Sagittula sp. P11: one gene and its partner. The protein of the gene in region 1 interacts with the protein of each later gene in a pairwise test. Links are inferred from orthologs where the notes say so. Each region holds a gene or a part of one and is shown in the gene's direction. Other genes may lie near its edges. The genes, in order: leuS and ligA.

The links.
Region 2: the proteins of leuS (region 1) and ligA interact in binary tests that used the Escherichia coli proteins (3 or more experiments, as listed by UniProt). The link is inferred for Sagittula sp. P11 from one-to-one orthologs.

What each region holds. Positions count from the first base shown.
Region 1 is NZ_CP021913.1:2,711,102-2,725,511, forward strand. Bases 4,546-7,674 are described here. They hold leuS (leucine--tRNA ligase), read left to right. Parts: upstream 4,546-4,896; coding sequence 4,897-7,452; downstream 7,453-7,674. Other genes in these bases: CDO87_RS13115 (DUF1127 domain-containing protein), read right to left, coding at 4,546-4,665; lptE (LPS assembly lipoprotein LptE), read left to right, coding at 7,439-7,674. In the rest of the region: phbB (acetoacetyl-CoA reductase), read right to left, coding at 1-179; CDO87_RS13095 (patatin-like phospholipase family protein), read right to left, coding at 299-1,129; CDO87_RS13100 (acetyl-CoA C-acetyltransferase), read right to left, coding at 1,170-2,345; CDO87_RS13105 (EAL domain-containing protein), read right to left, coding at 2,485-3,300; rpsD (30S ribosomal protein S4), read left to right, coding at 3,562-4,182; more of CDO87_RS13115, read right to left, coding at 4,450-4,545; more of lptE, read left to right, coding at 7,675-7,975; holA (DNA polymerase III subunit delta), read left to right, coding at 7,972-8,997; CDO87_RS13135 (glutathione S-transferase family protein), read left to right, coding at 9,130-9,714; CDO87_RS13140 (DUF1244 domain-containing protein), read right to left, coding at 9,869-10,183; CDO87_RS13145 (N-formylglutamate amidohydrolase), read right to left, coding at 10,237-10,974; pyk (pyruvate kinase), read left to right, coding at 11,205-12,650; CDO87_RS13155 (hypothetical protein), read left to right, coding at 12,782-13,012; rpmI (50S ribosomal protein L35), read left to right, coding at 13,174-13,374; rplT (50S ribosomal protein L20), read left to right, coding at 13,397-13,762; CDO87_RS13170 (SGNH/GDSL hydrolase family protein), read right to left, coding at 13,847-14,410.
Region 2 is NZ_CP021913.1:4,082,185-4,096,375, forward strand. The notes cover bases 3,485-6,394. They hold ligA (NAD-dependent DNA ligase LigA), read left to right. Parts: upstream 3,485-3,837; coding sequence 3,838-5,952; downstream 5,953-6,394. Other genes in these bases: ctrA (response regulator transcription factor CtrA), read left to right, coding at 3,485-3,770; recG (ATP-dependent DNA helicase RecG), read left to right, coding at 5,949-6,394. Outside these bases: CDO87_RS19665 (beta-ketoacyl synthase), read left to right, coding at 1-434; CDO87_RS19670 (ferritin-like domain-containing protein), read left to right, coding at 615-1,112; tRNA 2-thiouridine(34) synthase MnmA, read right to left, coding at 1,420-2,559; CDO87_RS19680 (DUF1153 domain-containing protein), read left to right, coding at 2,682-2,954; more of ctrA, read left to right, coding at 3,054-3,484; more of recG, read left to right, coding at 6,395-8,039; CDO87_RS27450 (hypothetical protein), read left to right, coding at 8,152-8,274; CDO87_RS19700 (iron-sulfur cluster assembly scaffold protein), read right to left, coding at 8,479-8,931; hisI (phosphoribosyl-AMP cyclohydrolase), read left to right, coding at 9,006-9,365; tRNA glutamyl-Q(34) synthetase GluQRS, read right to left, coding at 9,362-10,213; CDO87_RS19715 (hypothetical protein), read right to left, coding at 10,387-10,599; methylenetetrahydrofolate--tRNA-(uracil(54)-C(5))-methyltransferase (FADH(2)-oxidizing) TrmFO, read right to left, coding at 10,596-11,954; CDO87_RS19725 (enoyl-CoA hydratase), read right to left, coding at 12,015-12,800; CDO87_RS19730 (PaaI family thioesterase), read left to right, coding at 12,855-13,280; CDO87_RS26870 (hypothetical protein), read left to right, coding at 13,407-13,562; speE (polyamine aminopropyltransferase), read right to left, coding at 13,659-14,191. UniProt on the Escherichia coli protein: DNA ligase that catalyzes the formation of phosphodiester linkages between 5'-phosphoryl and 3'-hydroxyl groups in double-stranded DNA using NAD as a coenzyme and as the energy source for the reaction.

The sequences.
Region 1 (14,410 bases):
TCGTAGTCCGCGACGTTCCACTTGTAGGTCTTGATGCCGGTCTCTTGGGTGAACGCGGCGGCCTTCTCGTCGTTGCCTGCATAGGTGGCGGCGACAGTGTAGCCCTCCGCCTTCAGCGCCTTCGAGATGGCCTCACCGATGCCGCGGCTGCCGCCGGTGACGAGTGCAACTCTTGCCATGGGAACTCCTCCAGTCAGTGGCTTAATCGTTGGTAACTTTGTTACCTTCCTGTTTTAACTTGCGCAACAAAGTTGCTTTAATTTTCTCCGCTTCTGCGGTTTTTATACAGTTTCCGGCCTCAGACCCCTTCAAGGTAACGCTCTGCATCGCGTTCCCCCAGGGCCCAGGTGTCCCGCAGCTTCTGCGGGTCGGTGAAATCTATCTTGTCGGCGGGCGTCTCGCTGCCCGGCCAGACGTAGGTGCGGCCCGCCACGTCGGGCAGCTTCTTGTACTCGCGGGTCAGCAGCACCAGCGTCTCGCCCTTGTCGGGCACGGGCATCGGCGCCTGGTCGGCCATGCCGCCGTCGACCACCCGCCGTCCTTCCCACAGGGGAGGCTCGAACACCGGGGGGATGACTGCGGCCGCGCTCACGAGGTCGGCGAGCCGCCCGTCGCGCGCCGCGGCGTTTGCGTCGATCAGGTTCGACGTCAGGCCCATCTTCTCCGCCCAGTTGAAATGCGGCGATCCGACGATGTGCAGTTCCGCCTCGTAGGTGGCCGCCAGTGCGGTGCCGGTCAGCGTCGCCAGGCCCGTCTCCGGCGGATGCGCGATCTGGATCTGGAAGGCGGGGCCCTCCGCCACCTTGCGCGTCGCCTCATCGTCCAGCACGCGGTTGACCACGTCGCAATACAGTTCCTGATGCGGGGTGATGCCGTTCTCGTCCGCCTCGAACAGGTCGATGTTCGTGTCGCGCCGTTCAAACGCGTCGCACATCGTGTCCAGCAGGCGGCGTTCGATGCCCGCGATCCACGCAGCCCCCGCCAGCGCGCCGCCGCTGACGCCGGTCACGCGTTCGGGCGCGAAGGACATGTCCTTCGCGAGCCGGGTCAGGAAGCCGCCCTGCCAGAAGCAGCGCAGCCCACCACCGGAAAAGACGATCTGGGCGGGGTCTTCGGGAAGTCTTGTCATGAAGGGAAACGGGCCCCGAAGGGCCCGCCTCTGTTCCGTCTTACGGACGCTCGACGCAGAGCGCGACGCCCATGCCGCCACCGATGCAGAGCGTGGCGAGGCCCTTCTTGGCGTCGCGGCGCTTCATTTCGAACAGCAGGGTGTTCAGGACACGGCAGCCCGAAGCACCGATCGGGTGGCCGATGGCGATGGCGCCGCCGTTCACGTTCACGATGGCCGGATCCCAGCCCATGTCCTTGTTCACGGCACAGGCCTGTGCGGCGAAGGCCTCGTTGGCTTCCACGAGGTCGAGGTCGCTCACCGACCAGCCGGCCTTTTCCAGCGCCTTGCGCGATGCGTGGATCGGGCCGACGCCCATGATCGACGGATCGAGACCGGCGGTCGCGTAGGACGCGATGCGGGCCAGCGGCTCGATCCCGCGCTTCTCGGCGTCGTCGGCGGACATCAGCAGGACACCGGCGGCGCCGTCGTTGATGCCGGAGGCGTTCGCCGCGGTCACGGAGCCGTCCTTGGTGAAGGCCGGACGCAGTTTCTGCATGGCGTCCATCGTTGCGCCGTGGCGGATGTACTCATCCTTGTCCATGACGATGTCGCCCTTGCGGGTCTTGATGGTGAAGGGGATCACCTCGTCGTCGAACTTGCCGGCCTTCTGCGCGGCCTCGGCCTTGTTCTGGGATGCGACGGCGAATTCGTCCTGCATCTCGCGGGTGATCTGCCACTGGTCGGCCACGTTCTCGGCGGTCTGGCCCATGTGGTAGCCGTTGAACGCGTCCCAGAGGCCGTCCTTGATCATCGTGTCGATGTACTTCACGTCGCCCATCTTGTGCGCCTGGCGCAGGTTCTGCGCGTGGGGGCTCATGGACATGTTTTCCTGGCCGCCGGCGCAGACGATGGCGGCGTCGCCCAGCATGATGTGCTGCGCACCCAGTGCAACGGCGCGCAGGCCCGAGCCGCAGACCTGGTTGATGCCCCATGCGGCCGATTCCTTCGGCAGGCCCGCGTTGATGTGCGCCTGACGCGCAGGGTTCTGGCCCTGAGCGGCGGTCAGCACCTGGCCGAGAATGGTTTCCGAAACCTCGTCCTTCGAGATGCCTGCACGGGCGACCAGCGCCTCCAGCACGGCAGCACCCAGATCGTGCGCCGGGGTGTTGGCGAACGAGCCGCCAAAGCTGCCGACGCCGGTGCGGGCAGCGCTTGCGATAACGACATTGGTCATGTGGTGTCCTCCTGGCCAAGCGTAAATGTAAACGCGAGCCCGCGGGGCGCGGACCGCTTCTGTCTCGCCTGTCGAGGGAATGGACTAAACGATTTTTCCACCCTCCAAAAGAGGCAGGGTGTCTCAGAGCAACGTTGCGTCAGGCCTGTCGGCGGGTCGGCTCTGCCCGCCATGCGGGTGTGACGGTGGGTGCCGCGTAGAGATAACCCTGAAGGCAATCGACCCCCAGGCGGGCAAGGCAGTCGGCATCTGCCTGCGTCTCGACGCATTCGGCGACTGTGAACATGTCGAAGTGTTCGGAAATGCTGACCATGGCGCCGACAAGGACCTGGTTGTCGGGATCCTTGGCAATGCCGCGACAGAATTCCCCGTCGATCTTCAGGATGTCGAAGCTGAAGTCCTTGAAATGCCGCAGCGCGGTGTAGCCGGAGCCGAAATCGTCGATGGCGAAGGTGATTCCCTTCTTGCGCAGGTCGCTCATGAAGGTGGTGACCAGTTCGGGCACCAGCATGGCGGAATGCTCCGTGATCTCGAGAATCAGCCGTTCGGCCACGGTGGGGTCGTCGGAGATGCCCCGATGCAGCGTGCGCATCCACTTCTTGTAGCCGATGGACCGCGCCGACATGTTGACCGACAGCCGCAAGCTCGGCACGCGGCGCAGCTCGCTCAGGCCCTTTTCCAATGCGATGCAGTCCAGAAGCCGCCCGTACTCGGTGTCTTCCACGGTATCGATGAACTCTCCGGCGGGAATCACCCGCCCGGTGTCGTCGAGGACGCGAATCAGCCCCTCCTGGAAGGCGGCCCGGTCCGGTTGCGCCGCCTGCACGACCGGCTGGAAGGCGAGGATGACCTGACGGTGCTGGATCGCACGGCGCACCATGTCCATGACGCCCGCGTCGCGCGCGTCGACCGCGTGTTCGAGGGCATTGCGCGGGCCGGTGGTGATCTTCGGCATGGGGGGCGCTCCGTGTTCGCCGGGGGAGTCGGTGTGGCGGCATTTGAAAGGCGCGGGGTTAAGTCCGGTTTAAAGCGCGCCTTTGCGTCGAATTGGACCCGCCGGCGGGGCAGAGGCTTGACTCTCCACCGGGGCAGTGTATTCGGGCCGCTCCATTGGTGTTGGTGGCCCCCGCAAGGGGATGCCTGTCACTCCGGGGCGCGGGGCAACCCGTCCGGGGAGAGGACAACGCCCTTCGAAACACAAAGAAGGAGATCAGCCGTGACCAAACGCACGACTGCCAAGTACAAGATCGACCGCCGCATGGGCGAAAACATCTGGGGCCGCCCGAAGTCCCCGGTCAACCGCCGCGAGTACGGCCCCGGCCAGCACGGCCAGCGCCGCAAGCAGAAGATGTCCGACTTCGGCCTTCAGCTGCGCGCCAAACAGAAGCTCAAGGGCTACTACGGCGACCTGACCGAAAAGCAATTCCGCCGCATCTTCTCGGACGCGGAACGCGCCAAGGGTGACACCGGCGAGCTGCTGATCGGCCTGCTCGAGCGCCGCCTCGACGCCGTCGTCTACCGCGCCAAGTTCGTGCCGACCGTCTTCGCCGCCCGCCAGTTCGTGAACCACGGCCACGTGACCGTGAACGGCCAGCGCGTGAACATCCCCTCCTACCGCGTGAAGGAAGGCGACGTGATCGAGGTCCGCGAGAAGTCCAAGCAGATGGCCGCAATCCTCGAAGCGACCCAGCTGCCGGAGCGTGACGTTCCCGACTACGTCGAAGTCGACCACAACAAGCTGACCGCGACCTTCGTGCGCACCCCGGGCCTTTCGGACGTGCCGTACCCGGTGATCATGGAACCGAACCTGGTCATCGAATACTACGCACAGAACTAAGCGTATCCCGGCTTTGCCGGCATGTTTCGGGGCCGTCCTTCGGGGCGGCCCTTTCGCGTTTCCGGGGCCCAGCACCGTGCTGCCCTGCGTTCGGTCGGGTGGCGTGAGGTTTGGCGCCCTGACCGTGGCACGCCAGCAAAGGGCCACGCGGGGCAGGGCGGACGCAGGGGCGCCGTTACCCCGCGATGGGCTCCGGACAAAACAAAACCGCCGCGGCCTTCGTGGCGCGCGGCGGTTTGAAATCAAAGGGACGCGTGGCCCCTGAGTTCAGACGTAGAACACGTCGCGGAAAACGTGACGTGCGATTTCATCGCGCTTCAGGCCGCGCTTTGCCAGGTCCGCATCGGACATTGCGTGCAGACGCTCGATTTCCTTCATGCGGTGGCTGCTCTCGGCGATGCGGGCGAGGCCCTCCATCATGCCGTTGAACATGTCCGCCAGGACGTTGCGGCGCGGTGCGCTCTCGTGTGTGATATGTGCCATTTTCTTGCCTCTTCGGTTGGGTTGCCCCTCCGTGACAACAAGTTATGCCGCAGTGCGGCGATCTTCCAGTGCGGATGCAGCATACCCGCCACAGCGCTCATGCATGGCTGACGAACCGAGGCTCAGGGACCGTCCCGCCCCGACGCCGGCAAACGGCCACTGGACCTTTGACCTCCCGGACCTTATCACGCCACCGGATACCCGCCTGCCGATCCGTCCCCGGAGGAATACATGTCGCGCTATGACCCCGCCAGCATCGAGCCGAAGTGGCAGAAGGCCTGGGAAGACGCCCTGACCTTCAAGGCCACCCGCGAGGGTGACAAGCCCAAGTACTACGTGCTGGAGATGTTCCCCTATCCGTCGGGCCGCATCCACATCGGTCACGTCCGCAACTACACGATGGGCGACGTGATCGCGCGCTACAAGAAACAGAACGGCTTCAACGTGCTGCACCCGATGGGCTTCGACGCCTTCGGGATGCCGGCCGAGAACGCCGCCATGGCGTCCGGCGGGCACCCGAAGGACTGGACCTACGGCAACATCGACACGATGGTCGGCCAGATGAAGCCGCTGGGCTTCGGCCTCGACTGGTCGCGGATGTTCGCCACCTGCGATCCCGAATACTACGGCCAGCAGCAGGCGCTGTTCATCGACATGCTGTCCGAAGGGCTGGTCTACCGCAAGAATGCCGTGGTGAACTGGGACCCGGTCGACATGACCGTTCTGGCGAACGAGCAGGTGATCGACGGCAAGGGCTGGCGCTCCGGCGCCGAAGTCGAGCGCCGCGAACTGACGCAGTGGTTCTTCAAGATCTCCGACATGGCGGGCGAGCTTCTGGATGCCATCGACGGGCTGGACGACTGGCCCGCGAAGGTGAAGCTGATGCAGGCCAACTGGATCGGCCGGTCGCGCGGGCTGCAGTTCGCCTGGTCGCTGACGGAGCCCTCGCACGGCTTCGAGGCCATCGACGTCTACACCACCCGCCCCGATACTCTGCTGGGTGCGTCCTTCCTCGGGCTTTCGCCGGATCATCCGCTGACCAAGGCGCTTGAGCAGGACAACCCCGAGCTGGCCAGCGCCGTTGCGGCGATGCGCAAGGGCGGCACCACCGAAGAGGCGCTGGAAAAGGCGGAGAAGCTGGGCTTCGACACCGGCCTGAAGGTGAAACACCCGCTGGACCCCGCGTGGGAAGTGCCGGTCTGGATCGCCAACTTCATCCTGATGGACTACGGCACGGGCGCGATCTTCGGCTCTCCGGCGCACGACCAGCGCGACCTCGACTTCTGCCGCAAGTACGATCTGCCGGTGATCGACACCTTCCTGTCGCTCGACAACCCGGAGCCGGTGACCGACACCGCCTTCATTCCGCCGAAGACGGAGAAGGTGAAGTGGGTCAATCACTTCGCCGGTCTCGACGTGGCGACCGGGCAGGAAGCTGTCGACACCACCATCGACTGGATGGAGGCGAAGGGTCTGGGCCAAGGCGTCGAGAAGTTCCGCCTGCGCGACTGGGGCCTGTCCCGCCAGCGCTACTGGGGCTGCCCGATCCCGGTCGTGCATTGCGACGACTGCGGCGTGGTGCCGGAGAAGAAGGAAAACCTGCCCGTCAGGCTGCCCGACGACGTGACCTTCGACGTGCCGGGCAACCCGCTCGACCGGCACCCGACGTGGCGCGACTGCGCCTGCCCGACCTGTGGCAAGCCCGCGAAGCGCGAGACCGACACGATGGACACCTTCGTGGACTCCTCGTGGTACTTTGCCCGCTTCACCGCGCCGCGCGCCGAGACGCCGACCGATCTGGAGGACGCTGCCTACTGGATGAACGTCGACCAGTACATAGGCGGCATCGAGCACGCGATCCTGCACCTGCTCTACTCCCGCTTCTTCGCCCGTGCGATGATCCGCACCGGCCACCTGCCGGAGAAATCCGCCGAGCCGTTCAACGCGCTCTTCACGCAGGGCATGGTCACGCACGCGATCTACCAGACGAAGGGGGCGGACGGGCGGCCCGTCTACCATTACCCCGAGGATGTCGAACTGCGCGACGGCGGCGGCTTCCTGAAGGATGGCACGGCGGTCGAGATCATCCCGTCGGCCAAGATGTCGAAGTCGAAGAACAACGTGGTGGACCCGATGAACATCATCGCCACCTACGGCGCCGACACCGCGCGCTGGTTCGTGCTATCCGACTCGCCCCCGGAACGGGACGTGGAATGGACCGCCGCCGGGGCAGAGGCCGCCTCCAAACACCTGGCGCGCGTCTACCGCATCGCCTCCGAGATCGCGGGCGCCGAGGTGCCGCCGACGCAGGAGGATGCCGCGCTCCTGAAGGAGACGCACAAGGCGATCCACGACGTGACGATGGGTGTCGAGAGCTTCGGCTTCAACGCCGCCATCGCCAAGCTCTACGCCTTCACCAACACGCTGTCGAAGTCCCGCGCCGGGACCGAGACGAAGCGCTTCGCAGCGACGACGCTGGCGCAGCTCATGTCGCCGATGACCCCCCACCTCGCGGAGGAGATCTGGCAGACGCTGGGTGGCGAGGGGCTGATCGCCGATGCCGCATGGCCCAAGGCCGACCCGAAGATGCTGGTCGAGGATACGGTGACGCTGCCGATCCAGGTCAACGGCAAGCGCCGGGGCGAGATCGACGTGCCGAAGGACCTGGCGAAGGAAGAGGTTGAAAAGCTGGTCCTCGCACACGAAGCTGTGGTGAAGGCCCTCGACGGGGGCCAGCCGAAAAAGCTGATCGTGGTGCCGGGGCGGATCGTGAATGTGGTCGTCTGAGACGAAAACGGGAAACCTGAACCGCCGCGCTGTGCTGGCGGGCCTCGGTGCGCTGTCGCTGGCGGCCGCCTGCGGCTTCACGCCGGTCTATGCGCCGGGCGGCGGCGGGTCGCGGCTTTTGAACGCCGTATCGCTGCAGGCCCCCGATGAGGACCGCCGCTACGTCTTCAACCGCCGCTTCGAAGAGCGCCTGGGCCGTCCCGCAAGCGGTGCGCCCTACGCCCTGACGGTGCGGATCCAGGTGACGGAGCAGGACATCGGCGTGACCTCGACCGGCAACATCACGCGCTACCGGCTGATCGGGCGGGTGTTCTACACCCTCACCGATGCCACCACCGGCGCGATCCTGCACGACGGCCGGACCAACGCCTTCACCGGCTATTCGACCACCGGCTCGACCGTGGCGACCAGCGCAGCGGAACGCGACGCGGAAGAGCGCCTGATGGTCATCCTCGCCGACCAGATGATCGACGACCTTTTGCTGCGCGCCGCCGACTTCCCGGACCCCGCGTCGCCCGCATGAAGCTGACGCCGCGCGACGCCGACGCCTTCTTCCGCAAGCCCGATCCCAAGGCGGCGGGCCTGCTGATCTACGGCGAGGACACGATGCGCGTCGCGATGAAGCGGCAGGAGGTCGTCGCCAATCTCACCGGCCCGGCCGCCGACGAGGAGATGCGCATCACCCGCCTGAACGGCGCCGACCTGCGCCGCGATCCGGCGGCGCTGCTGGACGCGGTGAAGGCCACGGGCTTCTTCCCCGGCGCCCGTGCCGTCGTGGTGGAAGAGGCCGGTGACGGCGCGACCGACGCGCTGAAGGCCGCGCTGGACGACTGGCGGGAAGGCGACGCCACCATCGTTGCCACCGGCGGATCGCTCGCCGCCAAGTCCGCCCTGCGCAAGCTGTTCGAAGGGTCGAAACGCGCCTTTGCCGCGGCGCTCTACAACAATCCGCTCACCCGGTCGGAGATCGAGGCAGAGCTGAAACGCGCCGGCATCGCCGAGGTCGGCCGCGATGCCATGGGGGCGCTCGAGGTGCTGGGCCGCGACCTGACGCCCGGCGACTTCCGCATGACGCTCGAGAAGATCGCGCTCTACAAGCTGAACGACAGCTCGCCGCTGTCGGTCGCGGAGGTGGAGCTGAACGCCCCCGCTTCCTTCGAGTCCGACGTGGACGACGTGTTCAACATCCTCGCCGAGGGCCGCACCGACGAGATCGCGCCGGTGATGCAGCGCCTGTCGGGGCAGGGGGTCACGCCGGTCACGCTGCTGATCATGGGCACCCGCCATTTCCGCATGCTCTACACGCTGGTGTCGGCACCGGGCGGCCCGGCGCAGGGCATCGGCCGCCTGCGCCCGCCGGTCTTCGGCCCGCGGCGCGATCGCATCCTGCGCCAGGCGCAGGGTTGGCGTCTCGACCGGCTGGAAGCGGCGCTGGAGCTTCTCCTGGACACCGACCTGACCCTGCGCAGCGCGGGCCAGAAGGCCCCGGCCTTCGCGCTGGTCGAACGCGCGTTCGTCCGTCTGGCTTACCTCGCCCGCCGGTAGGCGGTTGGCAGGCGCGCCTTGCATCGACCATGACACGCATGGGTTGAGCGATTTGCTGCCCATGCACTTTCTGGTGCCTTGCGGTTGGTTAACGGGACAAGCATCCTGACCGCGACGTCAGAGGGAGCAGCCATGACATTCACTGTTTACGGCGCGGTGCGCAGCCGGACGTTCCGCGTTCTGTGGATGCTCGAGGAACTCGACGTGACCTACCTGCACATCCCCATGCAGCCGCAGTCGGACGAGGTGCGGGCGCTGACACCCTCGGGCAAGATCCCGGTGCTGGACGTCGACGGCACATGCCTGAGCGACAGCTCGGCGATCCTGACCTATCTCGCGGACAGCCATGGCCGCTTCACCTCTCCCGCAGGCAGCCCCGAGCGCGCGCGGCAGGATGCCTTCACCTTTCGTATCCTCGACGAGATCGAGGCGCCGCTGTGGTGCGCCGCCCGGCACAGCTTCGTTCTGCCGGAAGAGGCCCGGGTGCCCGAGATCAAGCCGGCCTGCCGCGCCGATTACGCCGTCGCCATCGCGCGGCTCTTCGACGAGGTCGAGGGCCCCTTCCTGATGGGGGAGGAGATGACGGTGCCGGATTTCATCCTCGGCCATTGCGGCGGCTGGGCACGGTCGGCGAATTTTCCCGATCCGCCGCAGGCCTTCGCCGACTACCTCGACCGCCTGCGCGACCGCCCGGCGTTCCAGACGGCCCTGGGGTAGGTCTGGGGTAGGGTGGCGCAAAGCCCCACCCTACGGGAGCGTCGCGCCGACACGGCCGCCACACGGCGATCATCCCGTACCGACGCGGACCGCGGAGCCATGGGCAGACCGGGATGCAGGGCAGAGATTCTCCGCCCCCCGATCACCGCAGGGATCAGCTCTTGTCTGTGACGTTCTCCTTGAACGCCTTCTCGAAGGCCGCTTGCTTGCCTGCGTCGGCCTCCGTCTGGTTCTGCGCCTTCCACTCGGCGTAGGGCATCCCGTAGAACACCTCCCGCGCCTCGGCCTGATCCATGTCCATGCCACGCTCCTGCGCGGCTTCCATGTACCAGCGGCTCAGGCAGTTGCGGCAGAAGCCCGCGAGGTTCATCAGGTCGATGTTCTGCACGTCCTGACGGTCCTCCATCAGGTGCTTGCGCAGGCGACGGAAGGCCGCCGCTTCCAGTTCGGTCCGGGTTGCGTCATCCATGTCGTCTCTCCTCTGGTCGCTCGTCTTGTCGGCGCGCCGCCACGCGGCGGCCCCTAGTCTGATACCTTTTCCAGCGCCGACACCAGCATCGGTGCCAGCCGCTTGCCCCACAGAACCTGCGCCGCCTCGTCGCGGATCAGGTCGTGGCGGATCTCGATCAGCGTGTTCGGCCGCCCGCACCGCAGCGCGTGCAGGTCGATGGCGTCGCCGGGCAGGTGGCCGGGGTAGGGCTCGTTGCGGCCCACCACGAGGTCCGGCTCCGCCTCCAGCCGCGCGATCAGCGGATCGGACAGGCGCGCGTCCCAGGCGTGCAGGATGCCCACGTGCCACGGCCGGGGCCGCCGTCCGCGCAGCCGCGGCGTGAAGGAATGGATCGCCACGATCACCGTGTCGTCCCGCCGCGCGGCCAGCCCCTCCAGCGCGTCGTGGTAGGGCTGCCAGTAGGCGGCGATCCGGCGCGCCTTCTCGGCGGCATCGGCGTGGCGGTTCCCGGGGATGATCGTCCCGTCGTATAGCTTCATCAGCAGGGTCGGATCGTCGGCGCCGCGGTTCGGGTCGATCACCAGCCGCGAGAAGTTCGCCATGACGACCGGCGCGTCCAGCTCCGCCGCAAGTGCCCGTGACACGCCGGCAGCACCCACGTCGTAGGCGATGTGCCGCGCCATATCCTCCTCCGGCAGGCCCAGCGTTCCGCCAAGGTCCGGCGGCACGAGGTTGGTGGCGTGATCGCAGGTGATGAGGAAACGGCTCTGGCGCTCTGCCCCTTCCATCGTGAATGGCGCGTATGTCATGGTTCGGTAACCTCCGGCCCGCTACACATAGAGGCCCTTGCGGGGAATGAAAATGTGCGACATCTCGTTGCACAAGCCCGGCAGTTAGGCGATAAAGCAGGCGTGTTAGCGGTAACCCGTTCGGGTATCCGCATGCGGCCATGGCAGGGTCGGCACCACCACGACGGCAGACCCCGAAAGGGCGCCGATTGAACCGTACGGGACAGGACGACAAGGAAAGGTCTACCGCCATGAAACGCGACCGCAACGTCAAGATCGTGGCCACGCTCGGCCCCGCATCCTCGACCTACGAGATGATCAGGGCCCTGCACGAGGCGGGCGCAGACGTGTTCCGCCTCAACATGTCCCACGGCACCCACGAGGAAATCGAGGAGCGTCACCGCATCATCCGCAAGGTGGAGCAGGACCTCGACAGTCCCATCGCCATCCTCGCCGACCTTCAGGGACCGAAACTGCGCGTCGGTGAATTCGCCAATGGCTCCGAAGAGCTGGAGTGGGGGCAGGAGTTCCGCCTCGACCTCGACGACACGCCGGGCGATTCGAAGCGTGTGCAGCTTCCGCACCCGGAAATCTTCGAGGCGCTGCAACCCGGCGCGCATCTGCTGGTCAACGACGGCAAGATCCGCCTCAAGGTCGCCGACTGCACCAGCGACCACGCCAACTGCATCGTCGAGGCGGGCGGCACGATCTCCAACCGCAAGGGCGTGAACGTTCCCGACGTGGTGCTGCCGCTGGCCGCCCTGTCGGAGAAGGACAAGCGCGACCTCGAATTCGTCTGCTCGCTCGGGATCGAGTGGCTGGCCCTGTCCTTCGTGCAGCGCGCACGAGACGTGCAGGAAGCGCGCGACCTCGCCAACGGCCGCGCCGCGCTGATCGCCAAGATCGAAAAGCCCTCTGCCGTGAACGACTTCGACGCGATCCTCGAGGTGTCGGACGGCATCATGGTGGCGCGCGGCGACCTTGGCGTCGAACTGCCCGTCCACTCAGTCCCGCCGATCCAGAAGCGCCTCGTGCGGAAATGTCGGGCCAAGGCGCGCCCGGTGATCGTCGCCACGCAGATGCTCGAGTCGATGATCGAATCGCCGATGCCCACAAGGGCAGAGGTCTCTGACGTCTCCGGCGCGATCTACGAAGGCACCGACGCGATCATGCTCTCGGCGGAATCCGCGGCGGGGCAGTACCCGATCGAGGCGGTGATGACCATGAACAACGTTGCCGTGTCGGTCGAAAGCGACCCGACCTACCGCGACATCATCGAGGCCTCGCGCCACGCGGACCGCAAGACCGTGGCCGACGGCATCGTGGCCGCCGCCCGCGAGATCGCGGAGACGACCGATATCAAGGCGATCTGCTGCTTCACCTCTTCCGGCAACACCGCGGGTCTGGTGGCACGCGAACGGCCCCGCGTGCCGATCATCGCGCTGACCAACCGCCGCGGCACCGCGCGCCGCCTGTCCCTGAACTGGGGTACGCAGTGCGTCATGACCGGCGAGCTGGAGCGCTTCAAGCAGGCCGTGGTCAACGCCGCCCGCGCCGCGCGCGCACACGGCTACGCGACAGAGGACGACCAGATCGTCGTGACCGCCGGTGTGCCGTTCAACACCTCGGGCACGACCAACATCCTGCGCGTCGCGCCCTGTAACGAGCGGTTGATCTATTCCACCGATCCGGAGTGATCTGGCAACCGGGGCGCGTGTACTGCGCGCGCCCCGGCCCCGTGGCCCATCCTTGCCCGAATGTCATCCGGCGCCGCATTTGACCCGCGCGCGCCGGTGACGCACTCTGGCCCTGACAGCCGGAGGCACCCATGACCCTCGATCCCAAGACCGCGCTCGTGATGGGCATGCTGCTCGTGGTGCTTGCGCTGCCGGCGCTGATCTCGGCATGGGCAGACCGCCGGAAACCCTTCGCGGGCACGATCCTGCTGTTCGCCGGCTGCGCACTGGGCACATGGGCCTGGCGCAGGCAGGAGGGCGGCTTCCGGCTCGACGAGGTGCCCGACATCCTCTACGGCGTGATCGGACAGATGATCGGCTAGCCCGACCGCCCGCGCACAAGGCGCGGACCCCCTTGCCAAATCCCCCCCGGCCCTCTATAGGGCGCCCTTCAACCGCGCGGCCGGCCTTCTTTGGCATGCCGAGTCGCGTCAACAACGGCGGCCCGAGCGTAAGCGAAGGCGCTCTTTGAAGAGGAACCGAAATGCCCAAGATGAAGACCAAGTCGAGCGCCAAGAAGCGCTTCAAGGTGAGCGCGACCGGAAAGGTCATCGCTGGCCAGGCCGGCAAGCGCCACGGCATGATCAAGCGCCACAAGAAATTCATCCGCGACGCGCGCGGCACGACCACGCTGTCGGCCCCCGACGCCAAGATCGTCAAGGGCTACATGCCCTACGATCGATAACCGCTAGCCAGGAGGATCAGATATGCCCCGAGTCAAAGGCGGTACCGTCACACACGCGCGCCACAAGAAGATCACCAACCAGGCCAAAGGTTACTATGGCCGCCGCAAGAACACCTTCAAGGTGGCGGCACAGGCGGTTGACAAGGCGAACCAGTACGCAACCCGCGACCGCAAGAACCGCAAGCGCCAGTTCCGCGCGCTGTGGATCCAGCGGATCAACGCCGCCGTTCGCCTGAACGACGAGACGCTGACCTATTCGCGCTTCATCAACGGCCTGTCGAAGGCCGGCATCGAGGTGGACCGCAAGGTGCTCGCCGACCTCGCCGTGCACGAGCCGGACGCCTTCGCGGCGATCGTCGAGCAGGCGAAAGGTGCGCTGGCCGCGTAAGTTGCCCGCCCTGATGTGTTGAACACGAACGGCCGTCGGATCCCCGGCGGCCGTTTTGCTTTGTGCGCCGCGCCCGGGCGGCCGTCAGCGTCCGCCGCCGCGCTTCGCCCGCTCGGCCTGCAGCGTATCGGCCAGCAGCCTCGCGATCCGGGCGGAGCCGGTCGGGGACGGGTGGATCTTGTCCCACGCGAACAGCGACAGGTCCGACGACGGCATGACCGCCGCAAGGTCGACCAGCACCACGCCTTCGTCGCGCGCCGCCATCCGCATCAGCCGCGCCTCGTATTCGAGGTAGGGCCCGACGCAGATCGTGCCCGCATAGCGCGGCGCGGTGTAGTAATCCGCCCAGATCACCTTGCTGCCCCTGCCGCGCAGCCCGGCAACCAGCCGGGGCACCGCGCCGGAGCGTCCGTCCTCCGACACCAGCTCGTCCAGAACCGTATCGCAGCGCGTGCAGCCGCATTCCTCGCGCAGGTCGTTGGCGCCGCCGTCGAGGATGACCCATTCCGCCGACAGCCGCGCCACCTGCGAGGGGATGCTCAGCGGCCCCACACCCTCCGTCACCCGGGCGAGCGAGGTCGCCACGTCGCCCACCGGTTCCCGCAGCAGCGCAGACATGTTGTCCGCCACCGATCCGCCGCTGTTGCG
Region 2 (14,191 bases), 1.4 Mb from region 1 along the record:
CGGCGGATATCGTGATGCCGTCGAAGCAGGGTGCGGCCCGGGCGATTTCCGGCGCGCTGCGCGATGCGCGGGTCGACCGCACCCGGGTGGGCTACATCAATGCCCATGGCACCGGCACCGCGGCCAACGACAAGACGGAATGCGCGGCGGTCGCCGATGTCTTCGGCACCCACGCGGACGACCTGATGATCTCTTCGACCAAGTCGATGCACGGCCACCTGATCGGCGGCACCGGCGCGGTGGAACTGCTGGCCTGCCTCATGGCGCTGAACGACGGCGTGATCGCGCCGACCATCGGCTACGAGGAACCGGACCCGGAGTGCGCGCTCGACGTGGTGCCGAACGAGGCGCGCGAGGCCGAGGTGGACGTGGTCCTGTCGAACGCCTTCGCCTTCGGTGGCCTGAACGCCGTGCTGGTGCTGGGCCGGGCGTGACCCTTTTTCGGATCGTGCGCGCTGCCGCGCGCGCATGTCGTCTCGTCGGCGGCCTTCGGCCTTCTCCTCGGTGATGTGCCTCCGGCGGAGGTATTTTCGCCAGGATGAAGGGGGCCGAGGAACGTATGTGTCGAGCCCCGCGTTTTCCCTTCAATCGAAACGAATTTGAAGGAGGACGACATGACCCTCGAGACATTGCAGGACGTCTACGTCGATCAGCTGCAGGACCTCTACAGCGCCTGTGAACAGGCCCAGAAGGTGATGGACGATCTGACCGCCAAGGCGGAGAACGAAGAGCTGCGTGCCGCGCTGGAGCATGGCAAGAGCGGCATTTCCGACGGGCGCGCCCAACTGGCCGGCCTGATCAAGGCACACGGTGCCGATCCCAAGGGAGAGCACTGCAAGGGTATGCAGGGCTTGGTGGCCGAGGCCCGTGCCCATGCGATCGATGCCGATTTCGGTGACGGTGCGGTGCGCGATGCGATGATCATCACGCAGTACCAGCGCATGACCCATTACGCCATCGCGGGCTATGGCTGCTGCGCGGCCTTTGCCAACCGTCTGGAGCATCTCGACGATGCCAAGACGCTGGGCGGGATGCTGGATGCGGCTTACTCCGGTGATCGTCACTTTTCCGGCATCGCCATGGGCGACGTGAACCGCGCCGCCGCGGAGTGACACGGCGCACGTGTTCTCGGGTTCTCGGCGGCAGTGATCCGGGCCGGTTGATCCGGCGCGGCGCTGTTGCCGGAATGAGGAGAATTCGTTGAAAATATGGGAAAGGCCGGCTGCCGTGGCAGCTGGCCTTTTTTGCGTTTCGAGGCCTTTAGTCTTGGGGACCGGAGGCGCGGGTGGACTGCTGAAAGCGGCGGAAGAGGCTGGATACCCTGTGCTGTTCCGCGATGGTCGCTGCTACGCGTCGTGGTTAAGGACCGGCCGGTTTACTTTGGGGGAAAGGCCGGTCCTCTGAGATATGCGGGCGTCTTCAGTATCCGCGCCAGATCCAGCCGCCGCCGAAGATGCGGCTGTCGTCGGGCGCGTAGAAAACGCAGGCCTGTCCGGGGCTTACGCCTTCTTCCGCGACGACCAGCTCGACCTCTGCAGTGGTGTCCGACAGCGGGCGGATGACCGCCTCGCGCGGGGGGCGGGTGGAGCGGACCTTCACGTCGAGGTGCCATTCCGCCTGCGAGGTGAAGGGCGCGTCGCCAAGCCAGTTGATCTCGCGCACGGGAATGGTCCGGGTGGCGAGCAGCTCCTTCGGGCCCACGACAACCTGCCGCGTCTCCACGTCCAGCCGGACCACGTAGAGCGGTTCGCTCAGGCCACCGATGCCGAGGCCGCGCCGCTGGCCGATCGTGTAGTGGATGACCCCCCGGTGGTCGCCCAGAACATGGCCGTCGACATGCACGATCTGGCCGGGCTCCGCCGCGCCGGGGCGCAGTTTCTCGATGACTTTCGCGTAGTTGCCGTCCGGAACGAAGCAGATGTCCTGGCTGTCGGGCTTGTCCGCAACGGCAAGGCCGTACTTCGCGGCGAGTTCGCGGGTCGCGGCCTTCGACGGCAGGTGGCCCAGCGGGAATCGCAGGAAATCGAGCTGCTCCGGCGTGGTGGAGAAGAGGAAGTAGCTTTGGTCCCGGCTGGCGTCGGCGGCGGAGTGCAGCTCTGGCCCGCGCACGCCGGTCTTGCGCTGGATGTAGTGGCCGGTGGCCATGCAGTCGGCTTCGAGGTCCTTGGCGGTTTCCAGCAGGTCCTTGAACTTCACCCGTTCGTTGCAGCGGATGCAGGGCACGGGCGTGGCGCCGCCGAGGTAGCTGTCGGCGAATTCCTCGATCACCGCTTCTTGGAAGATGTTTTCGTAATCAAGGACATAATGCGGGAACCCCATGTCCTCGGCCACGCGGCGCGCGTCGTGGATATCGATCCCGGCGCAGCAGGCGCCCTTCTTGGCGAGTGCCGCACCATGGTCATAAAGCTGAAGGGTGACACCGACCACGTCGTAGCCTTCCTCCTTCAGCTTCGCGGCCACGACGGAACTGTCGACGCCGCCGGACATGGCAACGACGACTCGCGTCTCGGACGGCGGTTTGGGCAGCCCCAGGCTGTTGAGGGGGGCGTCTTTGGGCATTGGACGATCTCCGGTGAATGGCCGGAATATAGGAAAAATCGAAATACTCTCAAGGGATGGTTTCAGGCGTCGTTAAGTCCTGTGGGGCTTTAGTCCCCGCACCCTGGTTCGGAGGTAACGGGATGTATCTCAAGAAGATCGATGGCCCGCGCGCCGTGAAGCTGCCCGATGGCTCGACCATGACACGTGCCGACCTGCCGCCTGCATCGACGCGCCGCTGGGTGGCGTCGCGCAAGGCTGCCGTGGTAAAAGCCGTCCAGTACGGGCTTCTGACACAGGACCAGGCGAAGGACCGATATGCGCTGAGCGACGAGGAACTGCTTGAATGGGTGAAGGCCGCCACCCAGTTCGGAGAGGACGCGCTGAAGGTGACACGCGTCCAAAAGTATCGTTAGTGGAAAGTACGAATTGTTCTTGGGCCCGGGTATGGTAACAAGGCGTTAACCTTTTTGGCTCAGGTTATCCGCAGCCCAAGTACACCCTGGAGACTGCACATGCGCATTTTGTTGGTGGAAGACGACCCGACCACTTCGAAAAGTATCGAGTTGATGCTCAGTCACGCGAACCTGAATGTCTATTCCACCGACATGGGCGAGGAAGGCATCGATCTGGCAAAGCTATACGATTACGACCTGATCCTTCTCGATCTGAATCTGCCAGACATGAACGGCCACGAGGTGCTGCGCCAGTTGCGCGTGGCCCGCATTGATACGCCGATCCTGATCCTGACCGGCGAGGACGACACGCAGTCGAAGATCAAGGGATTCGGTTTCGGGGCCGACGACTACATGACGAAACCCTTCCACCGGGATGAACTGGTGGCCCGCATCCATGCGATCATTCGCCGCTCCAAGGGGCATTCGCAGTCGGTGATCCGGACGGGCAAGGTGTCGGTCAATCTCGACGCCAAGACGGTGGAGGTCGCCGGCAAACCTGTTCATCTGACCGGCAAGGAATACCAGATGCTCGAACTTCTCTCTCTGCGGAAGGGCACGACCCTGACGAAGGAGATGTTCCTCAACCACCTCTACGGCGGCATGGACGAGCCCGAGCTGAAGATCATCGACGTCTTCATCTGCAAGCTGCGCAAGAAGCTGTCGGAAGCCACCGGCGACGACAACTATATCGAGACCGTGTGGGGCCGGGGCTACGTTCTGCGCGATCCCGATCCGTCCCAGGACGAACCGAAGGCCATCGCCGCAAACGGTTGAGCGGCTGGACCTCGGGTCTGACCGGCCCTATCACTCCATGGACGACAGGGCGTCCGAGGAACTGGGCATGAGCGATACAGAGGTCGGTCAGTTGACCGAAGATCAGGCGCGCGAAGAGCTTCGCGCGCTTGCCGACATTCTGGGACAGGCGAACCGCGCGTATCATGCCGAGGATGCGCCTGAACTGTCGGACGCCGAATACGACCGCCTGAAACGTCGCAACGCGGAGATCGAGGCGCGCTTTCCAGAACTCAAGCTGGCCGACAGCCCGTCGGAGCAGGTGGGCGCGGCTCCGGCGGACGGGTTTTCCAAGGTCCGTCACGAGGTCAGGATGCTGTCGCTGGCCAACGCCTTCGACGACGAGGATATCCGCGACTTCGACGACAGCATCCGGCGCTACCTTGGATTGGGCGCGGACACGTCGCTGGCCTTCACCGCGGAACCGAAGATCGACGGGCTGTCGCTGGCCTTGCGCTACGAGAAGGGCAAGCTGGTGCGCGCGGCGACCCGGGGCGATGGCTCCGAAGGGGAGAACGTCACCGCCAACGCCCGGACCATCGACGACATCCCCACCGACCTGACCGGCGCGCCGGAGGTGCTGGAGGTCCGCGGCGAAGTCTACATGAGCCACGCGGATTTCGAGGCGCTGAACGAACGGCAGGCCGCGCGCGGGGGCAAGACATTTGCCAACCCGCGCAACGCCGCTGCGGGGTCTTTGCGCCAGCTTGATGCGAAGATCACCGCCGAACGGCCCCTGAAGTTCTTTGCCTATGCTTGGGGCGTCCTGTCCGATCCGCTGGCGGACACTCAGAAGGGCGCCATCGATCGGCTCAAGGCCCTGGGTTTCCAGACCAATCCGCTGACAGCGCTCTGCGACGGGCCGGAGGAGATGCTGGACCACTACCGCAAGGTCGAGGCGCAGCGCGCAACGCTTGGCTATGACATCGACGGCGTGGTCTACAAGGTGAACGATCTGGCCCTGCAGGAACGGTTGGGCTTCCGGTCCACCACACCCCGTTGGGCCATCGCCCACAAGTTCCCGGCGGAACTGGCATGGACGCGGCTCGAAGCCATAGACATCCAGGTCGGGCGCACCGGCGCGCTGTCGCCCGTCGCCCGCCTGACGCCCGTCACGGTGGGCGGTGTGGTGGTGTCGAACGCGACGCTGCACAACGAGGATTACATCGCCGGACGCGACAGTTCAGGCAACGAGATTCGCGGCGGCAAGGACATCCGCATCGGCGACTGGGTCCAGGTCTACCGCGCAGGCGATGTCATCCCGAAGGTGGCCGACGTCGACCTGTCGCAGCGGCCAGACGATGCGCAACCCTATGTTTTCCCTACGGAATGCCCGGAGTGTGGCTCTGACGCGATCCGCGAGGAGGGCGATGCGGTGCGTCGGTGTTCCGGCGGGTTGATCTGCCCGGCGCAGGCCGTGGAGAAGCTGAAGCATTTCGTCGGCCGGTCGGCCTTTGACATCGAGGGACTGGGCGCCAAGCAGGTCGAACAGTTCTACGCCGACGGGTGGATCAAGGAACCGGCAGACATCTTCACCCTGCGTGAACGCTACGGTTCGGGCATCCAGCAGTTGAAGAACCGTGAGGGCTGGGGCGAGAAATCCGCGCTCAACCTGTTCAGCGCCATCGACGAGCGGCGGCGCATCCCCCTTGGGCGGCTGATCTTTGGCCTGGGCATCCGGCACGTGGGCGAAAGCGCGTCGAACCTTTTGGCACGGCATTACGGAACGTGGGCAACCTTCGAGGCCGCGATGAAGGACGCCGCCCCGATGGAGGGCGAGGCCTGGGATGACCTCCTGTCGATCGACGGGGTGGGCACGGTTCTGGCGCAATCGCTGGTCTCCGCCATGAACCAGGAGGCGGAGCGCGCGTCGATGGACCGGCTTGTCGCGCATCTGGAGGTCGAGGAAGCGGCGCGGCCCGATACCGAAGGTTCACCCGTCGCGGGCAAGACCGTGGTGTTCACCGGCACGCTGGAACGCATGACCCGGGCGGAGGCGAAGGCGCGGGCGGAGGCGATGGGCGCCAAGGTCTCGGGCAGCGTCTCCAAGAAGACCGACATCGTGGTGGTCGGGCCCGGCGCAGGCTCCAAGGAAAAGAAGGCGCGCGAGCTGGGTCTGACGGTGCTGGACGAAGACGCATGGCTGGAGCTGATCGGCGGATGAGCGGGCGGCCGGAACCGCTCTGGCCGCTGTTCGCCGACCTGAAGGGCCTCGACGGAATCGGGCCGAAGACGGCGCAGACGCTGGCAGGTGCCGGGATCGAGGCGCCGCGCGACCTGCTGTACACCTTGCCCTACAGCGTGACGGACCGCCGGGTGCGCGACACCGTGCAGGGGGCGGACCTGCCGGCGACCCTGACGGTGGAGGTGCTGATCGGGCGACACTGGCCGCCCCGCACCCGCGGCGGCGCCTACAGGATCGAGGTCGACGATGCCAAGGTCCGGTTCCAGCTGGTGTTTTTCCGCGGCAACTCCGAATACCAGCAGAAGCTCTTTCCGACCGGTCAGCGCAGGCTGGTTTCGGGGCGGGTCGAGCTGTTCGATGGCGTGCCGCAGATGGTCCACCCGGACCACGTCCTGCCGGTCGACGAAGCAGAGAGCCTTCCTGCGTTCGAACCGGTCTATCACCTGACCGGCAACGTCACGCAGAAGCTGATGGTGCGGGCGATTGCCGACGGGCTGACCCGTGTGCCCGACCTAGAGGAATGGATCGACGCGGCGCAACTGGCGAAAGAGGGATGGCCCGGGTGGGCAGAAGCACTAGCCCGGGTCCATGCGCCGGAAGGGCCGGAGGATCTGTCGCCGACTGCGCCTGCGCGGGCGCGGCTCGCCTATGACGAGCTGATGGCGCACCAGTTGACGCTGGCCCTGGCCCGCGCGGCGCGGCGCAAGCGGCGCGGGATCGAGACGAAGGGCGACGGGCGGTTGCAGGCCCGGGTGCTGGCCGCTTTGCCCTACGAGCCGACCGGGGCGCAGAGGCGGGCCATCGGCGAGATCCTGTCCGACATGGCGCGCCCCGAACGCATGAACCGGCTGCTGCAGGGCGACGTGGGCGCGGGCAAGACGCTGGTGGCTCTGATGGCCTTGCTCAACGCGGTCGAGGCGGGCGGGCAGGGTGTGATGATGGCCCCGACCGAGATCCTCGCCCGCCAGCACCTCGAAAGCCTGCGACCGCTGGCAGAGAGCGCGGGCGTTGTGCTGGAAATCCTGACCGGGCGCGACAAGGGCGCGGAACGCACCGCAAAGCTGGATGCCCTGGCGCGCGGCGACATCCAGATCCTCGTGGGCACGCACGCGGTGTTCCAGCCGGATGTGGTCTTTGCCGATCTGCGGCTGGCTATCGTGGACGAACAGCACCGCTTCGGCGTCCGTCAGCGGCTGGAGCTGGGCAAGAAAGGCGCGGGCGCAGACGTGCTGGTGATGACCGCGACGCCGATTCCGCGCTCGCTGGCTTTGTCGCAATACGGCGACATGGACGTGTCGATCCTGGACGAGAAGCCGCCGGGCCGGACCCCGGTGAAGACCGCGCTCCTGTCGACGGAGAAGATGTCGGAGGTGGTCGACCATCTGCGCAAGGCGGTGGCGGAGGGGCGGCAGGCATACTGGGTCTGCCCGCTGGTCGAGGAAAGCGAAAGCTCCGACCTGATCGCAGCGGAGGCGCGGTTTCAGCGTCTGCGGGCGGCCTTGGGTGAGGGCGTTGTCGGGCTGGTGCACGGGCAGATGCCCCCGGCCGAGAAGGACGCGGCCATGGCGCGCTTCGTTTCGGGCGAGACCAGCGTCCTGGTGGCGACGACGGTGATCGAGGTAGGTGTCAACGTGCCGAACGCCTCGATCATGGTGATCGAACGGGCCGAGATCTTCGGGATCGCTCAGCTCCATCAGTTGCGGGGCCGGGTTGGGCGCGGCACCGCGGCCTCCACCTGCCTGCTGATGTACCAACCGCCCTTGTCGGAAACCGGGATGAAGCGGCTGACGACCCTGCGCGAGACCGAGGACGGCTTCCGCATCGCGGAGGTCGATTTGGAGATGCGCGGGGCGGGCGACCTGATCGGCACGGCGCAGTCGGGTCTGCCGAAGTTCAGGGTCGCGGACCTCGAACGGCAGGCGGCGCTGATGGAGGTGGCGCAGTCGGATGCGCGGCGCCTGCTGGCGGACGATCCGACGCTGGAAAGCCCGCGCGGACGCGCCGCCCGGTCGCTGCTCTGGCTGATGCGGCAGGACGAAGCGATACGTCTAATCGAGGTAGGCTGACTGCTGTTCCGGCCCGTGTTCTCGTTAATTCACATTTTGTTCTCATTTAGTTCTTTACTCATGGTTAAGAATGTGAGAACAAAGGGTCAACAACGGAACACGGAGTGACCCAATGCTCGACATCGTCAAGACCGCGCTCAACCGTCAGGATGGAACGCTTTGGCAGGACACCCTGGGTGCGATCAGCCTTGCGGTGATCCTTCTGGGTGCGCTTCACCTTCCGTCCCTGATCTGAGTTTCTGCCCGCGTGTACCGGCCCGGCTTGCCGCGTCTCTGTCCCGACGCGCACTGCCTGTCCCCTTCGGTTTCCTGCCTGTAACCGAATTTGCCTGACCGGTTCCGACACGCTCCTGACCGCCGCCTCCCGTCCCGGAGTGCGGCGGTTTTTTATGTCACGAAAGCGGGGGTGCGATGGGCGGCCAGGGGCGCGGACAGGCCGTCACGCGGTGCGCGCGGCTTCGGCCTGATGGGCGGCCTCGCTAGCCGCGTCGAGCGTCAGCATGATCGAGGCATGGCGGTTCTTGTAGGCGGCGGCGGGGCGCAGCACCTCGAGCCCGTCGAAGGGCGCGGGCGGCGTCGGGCCGTCCTGTTTCAGCATCTCGCGCAGGGCATCGCGCGCCGTGTCGATCTCTTCGGCGGTGCGCCCGATGATGGCGCCGCCGACGACAGAGGCTGCGGCCTGACCGAGCGCACAGGCCTTCACATCCTGCGCGAAATCCGCGACGCGCCCGTCCTCCATCGTCAGATCGACGGTCACAGTCGATCCGCAGAGCGGAGAGCGCTTCTTCACCGTCGCCCCCGGCGCGTCGAGACGTCCCAGATGAGGGATGTCGGCCGCCAGTTCGAGGATGCGTCCGGAGTACAGTTTGATCAGATCGGTTTCCGCAGTCATGCCTTTGGCTTTCGCTTGCCTTGGGTTCCCAATACATAGGGGGCCGAGCGTGGCAAGCAAAAGGTTTTTCATCCATGTCCTTCGATCCTGCGACCTTGGTCTATGACGCAAACGGCCTGATCCCCTGCATCGCCCAGCAGGAGGACACCGGCGAGGTGCTGATGATGGCGTGGATGAACGCCGACGCCGTCGCCCGCACGCTGGAGACCGGGCGTGTCACCTATTGGTCGCGCTCGCGCCAGGCCTTCTGGGTGAAGGGCGAGACTTCCGGACACACGCAGGCGCTGGTCGATCTGCGGGTGGATTGCGACCGGGACTGCCTGCTTGCGGTGGTCCGGCAAGAGGGGCCCGCCTGCCACACGAACCGCCGCTCGTGCTTCTTCACCTCCGTCACGGGCGAGGCGGAGACGGAGCTGATGGCACCGATGATCTAGAGCCCGACGAGGGCGCGGATGTCCTCCGGCGTCTTTCCGTCGTCGCGGTAGGTGGCGATGGCACGGGCATCGTCGCGCTTGGCCAGCCGCTTGCCCGCCTCGTCACGGATCAGGCGGTGGTGATGGTAGACGGGCGTCGGCAGGTCCATCAGGGACTGCAGCAGCAGGTGGATCTGTGTCGCGTCGGCAAGGTCTTGGCCACGGACCACGTGGGTGATGTCCTGCGCAGCGTCGTCAAGCACGACAGACAGGTGATACGATCCGGGAAAGTCCTTTCGGGACAGTACGATATCGCCCACATTTGAGATCATGTGTTCGGCAGAGACATGTTTCGGCCCGGGGTTCACGCCGGTTTCGAGGTAGCCGAACACCGGGCGCCCCGCCAGCGCCCGCGCCATGTCGAGCCGCAGCGCCACGCCTTCGGGCATCGGGCCGGTGGGGGGCGCGGAGGGGCGGCAGGTTCCGGGATAGACGGGGCCGTCCGGCCCGATCTTCGGCTCCGCGCCTTCCTGCGGGGCGCTGGCTGCCTCGGCAATATCGCGGCGGGTACACGTGCAGGGATAGAGCACCCCGTTGTCCCACAGGGCCTTGAGCGCTGTCATGTAGGTCGGCAGCCGGTCGGTCTGCCGCATGGGTGGTTCATCCCACGTGATCCCCAGCCAGGTCAAATCGGCGTAGATCTGGTCTTCCCATTCGGGGCGGGACCGGGTGGTGTCGATGTCCTCGATACGCAGAAGGAACGTTCCATCTTCGGCCCGCGCTTTGTCATGGGCGACCAATGCGGAATATGCGTGCCCGAGGTGAAGGGGGCCGGTCGGGCTGGGTGCAAAGCGCGTTCTGAATTTCACGTTTTTCAGGTGCTTAAATGGTTGAGTTCAAGTTGACTTGTGGCGAGTCACATTGGCTGTCGGAGCCTGAAGGGCCGTGTTCCGCTTGTGCCCGGATCGTCGGGGACCCCACAAGAAAAACGCGCACCCACGGTCAAAGGGTGCGCGTGCAACAAGGGTCGCGTCAAGGCCTGTCAGTCGTCGCGGCGTCCATAGCGGCGCGCGCGGCGCTCTTCACCAGCTTGGTAGATCAGGATCCACGCGAGGACGATGAACATCGGGTGCGTCAGGCCGCCGGAGAAGATGATGGCGGGCACCCAGATGATGAAGACGACGATAGACAGGATGATCCGCCCCAAAAGCAGGATCGACAGCGGGGGCAGGAACAGGGCGAGGACGTAGTTCATGCGGGCTCCTTCTGAGTGGCGAGCCAGCGGCTCCATTCTTCCTTGGCGCGGTCGGTGTAGCCCTTGTAGCGCTCCCGCCGGCCCTTGCGGCCTCCACGCAGCCCGTCGAGGGGGCGGAACAGGCCAAAGTTGACGTTCATCGGCTGGAAGGTCTTGGCCTCTGCGCCGCCGGTGATGTGGTGCACCAGCGCGCCATGGGCGGTGTCCTGAGGGACGACGGGCAGCGGCTGGCCGAGGATCTCGGCGGCGGCCATGCGACCGGCCAGAAGTCCCATCGCGGCGGATTCCACGTAGCCCTCGACCCCGGTGACCTGACCGGCGAAGCGGATGTTCGGCTTCGACCGGAGGCGCATCTGCGCGTCGAGCAGGGTCGGCGAGTTCAGGAAGGTGTTGCGGTGGATCCCTCCAAGGCGGGCGAAGCTTGCATTTTCAAGCCCGGGGATCATTTTAAAAACAGAGGCTTGCGCGCCGTACTTCATCTTCGTCTGGAAGCCGACGATGTTGTAGAGCGTCCCGAGCGCGTTGTCGCGCCGAAGCTGAACCACCGCGTATGCCTTTTCCTCGGGCTTGTGCGGGTTGGTCAGGCCGACGGGCTTCATCGGGCCGTGGCGCAGGGTTTCGCGTCCGCGCTCGGCCATAACCTCGATGGGCAGGCAGCCGTCGAAGTAAGTGGCCGTCTCGCCGTCGTGGAACTCCGTCTTGTCGGCGGCGAGGAGCGCGTCGATGAAGGCCTCGTACTGCGGCTTGGTCATCGGGCAGTTGATGTAGGCCTTCTGCTCTTCCTCTGTCTCGCCCTTGTCGTAGCGCGACTGGCGCCAGGCCACGTCCATGTCGATGCTCTCGGCATAGACGATGGGGGCGATGGCGTCGAAGAAGGCGAGCCGGTCGGCGCCGGTCTCTGCCTGAATCGCGGCGCCGAGCTTTTCCGAGGTCAGCGGGCCGGTGGCAAAGATCCATTGGCCCTCGGACGGCAGCTCCGACACCTCCTCGTGGCTGATCGCGATATTGGGGTGGTCGGTCAGCGCCTTGGTGATGGCTTCGGAAAACGGGTCGCGGTCGACGGCCAGTGCACCGCCCGCGGGCAGCCTGTGCCGGTGCGCGGTTGTGATGATCAGCCCTTCGGCGGTGCGCATTTCCCAATGCAGGAGGCCCACGGCGTTCTGTTCGTCATCGTCCGAGCGGAAGGAGTTGGAACAGACCATTTCCCCCATGTTGCCAGTGCGATGCGCGAAGGTCTTCACGTGCGGGCGCATCTCGTGGAGGACCACGGAAACGCCCATGTTCGCCGCTTGCCAGGCCGCTTCCGACCCGGCCATGCCGCCGCCAACGATGTGGAGTGTATCTGTCTTTGCCATGCGCGGGAGGTAGGCGAAGTCTCGGGGATTTCCAAGTGTGCTTTATGGAATTCCGCCGGGTTACTTCGCCCAGTCCGGCGCGCGCTTCTCGAGGAAGGCGCTGATCCCCTCGTCGGTGTCGCGCCACAGCATGTTCTCCACCATGACCTCGCCGGTATAGGTATACGCCTCGTCCAGCGGCATGCTCATCTGGTCGTAGAAGGCGGATTTGCCGATCTTGACCGCGGCGGAGAGTTTCGAGGCGACGGTTTCCGCCAGCGTCCGTGTCGCATCGGCCAGCTCTGCCTCGGAAACAGCGGCGTTGATGAGGCCGGTGGCCTCGGCCTCTTCGGTGGTCATGAAGCGGCCTGTGGTCAACATCTCGAACGCCTTCTTGCGGGGGATGTTGCGCGAGAGGGCGACCATGGGGGTGGAGCAGAACAGCCCGATGTTCACGCCGTTGACGCCGAAGCGCGTGCCGCGCGCGGCCACCGCCATGTCGCAGGAGGCGACCATCTGGCATCCGGCGGCGGTGGCTATCCCGTGGACCTGTGCGATGACGGGCTGGGGCAGGCGGGTCAGCCCGGTCATCACGGAGGCGCAGCGCCGGAACAGGTCTGCGAAGTAGGCGCGCCCGTCGTCATCGGCCTGCCGGGCCGCCTGCATCTGCTTGAGATCGTGACCCGCGCAGAACGCCCGCCCTTCGCCAGACAGGATCACGACGCGCGTGTCGCGGTCCTCTGCCAGTGCATCGATCTGGTCCTGAAGGGCAGCCAGCATCTCGTCCGACAGGGCGTTGAGGTTCTGCGGCGTGTTCAGGCGCAGGTGGGCGATGTGGCCGGTGTCGTGGCGTTCCAGAATGGGCATCTTGTCCTCCCTTTTGCGGCAAGGTTAGCTGTCGCGACAGATGGAGGAAAGCGAATGCCTGTGATGACTGCGGACGAGATGACGGAATTTCTGGATGAGGTGTTTCCGCAGGTCAGGGGCATGTTCGGCATCGACGAGCTTGGCGACAGCCGGATCGTCATGCGCCTGGTGAACGACGAACGGCACCTGCGTCCCGGAGGAACGGTGTCCGGCCCCGCGATGTTCAGCCTTGCCGATGTGGCGGCCTATGTTGCGGTTCTGGCCAACGTGGGGCGGCAGGCGCTGGCGGTGACGACGCATTGCTCCATCGATTTCATGCGCAAGCCCGCGTCGGGCGTGGACCTGCTGGCCGAGGCGCGCGTGCTGAAGATGGGCAAGGTGCTGGCGGTGATCGACGTGCTCTTGTTCAGCGAGGGCAGCGACAAACCCGTGGCTCACGCCAGCCTCACATATTCGATTCCGCCGCGTCCCGCGGGTTGACGAACCTGTGGCGCGCAGGCCACGGGCGCGCGCCTGGGTCGTTTTGTGGGAACGCGGTGCGTGTTTTCGCGTTTACCTCTCACAAGCGACGCCGCAAACCGTCGCATTGCTGAAAGGAGACACGACATGAATATCGGAGGACTTATCCGCCGCGCCGTGGGCGCCTTCGCACGGTCGCGCACTCACGGGCATTACCGTGGCCACAGCACCTACGGTCACCACCAGAGCGCCGAAGCGCAGGCCGCCCGCGGGTTGGCCCGCATGGCGAAGAAGAAGCTCTGAACCTGACCGCTTTCGAGCGAAAAGGGCGCGTCCTGCCGGGCGCGCCCTTTTGCTGCGTGGGATGGGACGGGGACCATGCGGTGCCCATCACGGGCATCAGGGGAAGAGCTTCCGGATATAGCCGGGCAGGGCGAAGGCCGCCTTGTGGACCTCGGCCGTGTAATACTGCGGGCGGATGCCGCTGGCGCAAAAGCGTGTCTGAAGGGTGTTCACGTCGGTGTGGCGCGCGCCGCTGTCGGTGCCCCAGCCGAAGGCCATCGGACCGCCCGCGTAGCTGGGTACGGTCGCGAGGTAGCAGGTGGCATCGGCAAACAGTGCCTGGAAGGCGCGCATCGTCCGGGTCAGCTCATCCCCCTGCATGAAGGGCACGCCGTTCTGCGTGACGATGATGCCGCCGTCTTTCAGCGCCTTGCGGGCGTTGGCATAGAAATTGTTGGAATAGAGCGCTTCGCCGGGGCCGATCGGGTCCGTCGAATCCACGATGATAACGTCATACCCGCCCTTCGTGGTCTTCATGAAATCCGATCCGTCGGCGATCACCAGATCCAGCCGCGGATCGTCGAAGGCGCCGTCGCTGATCGTCGGCAGGTAGCGTTTGGAGAACTCCACCACGCCCGCGTCGATCTCGA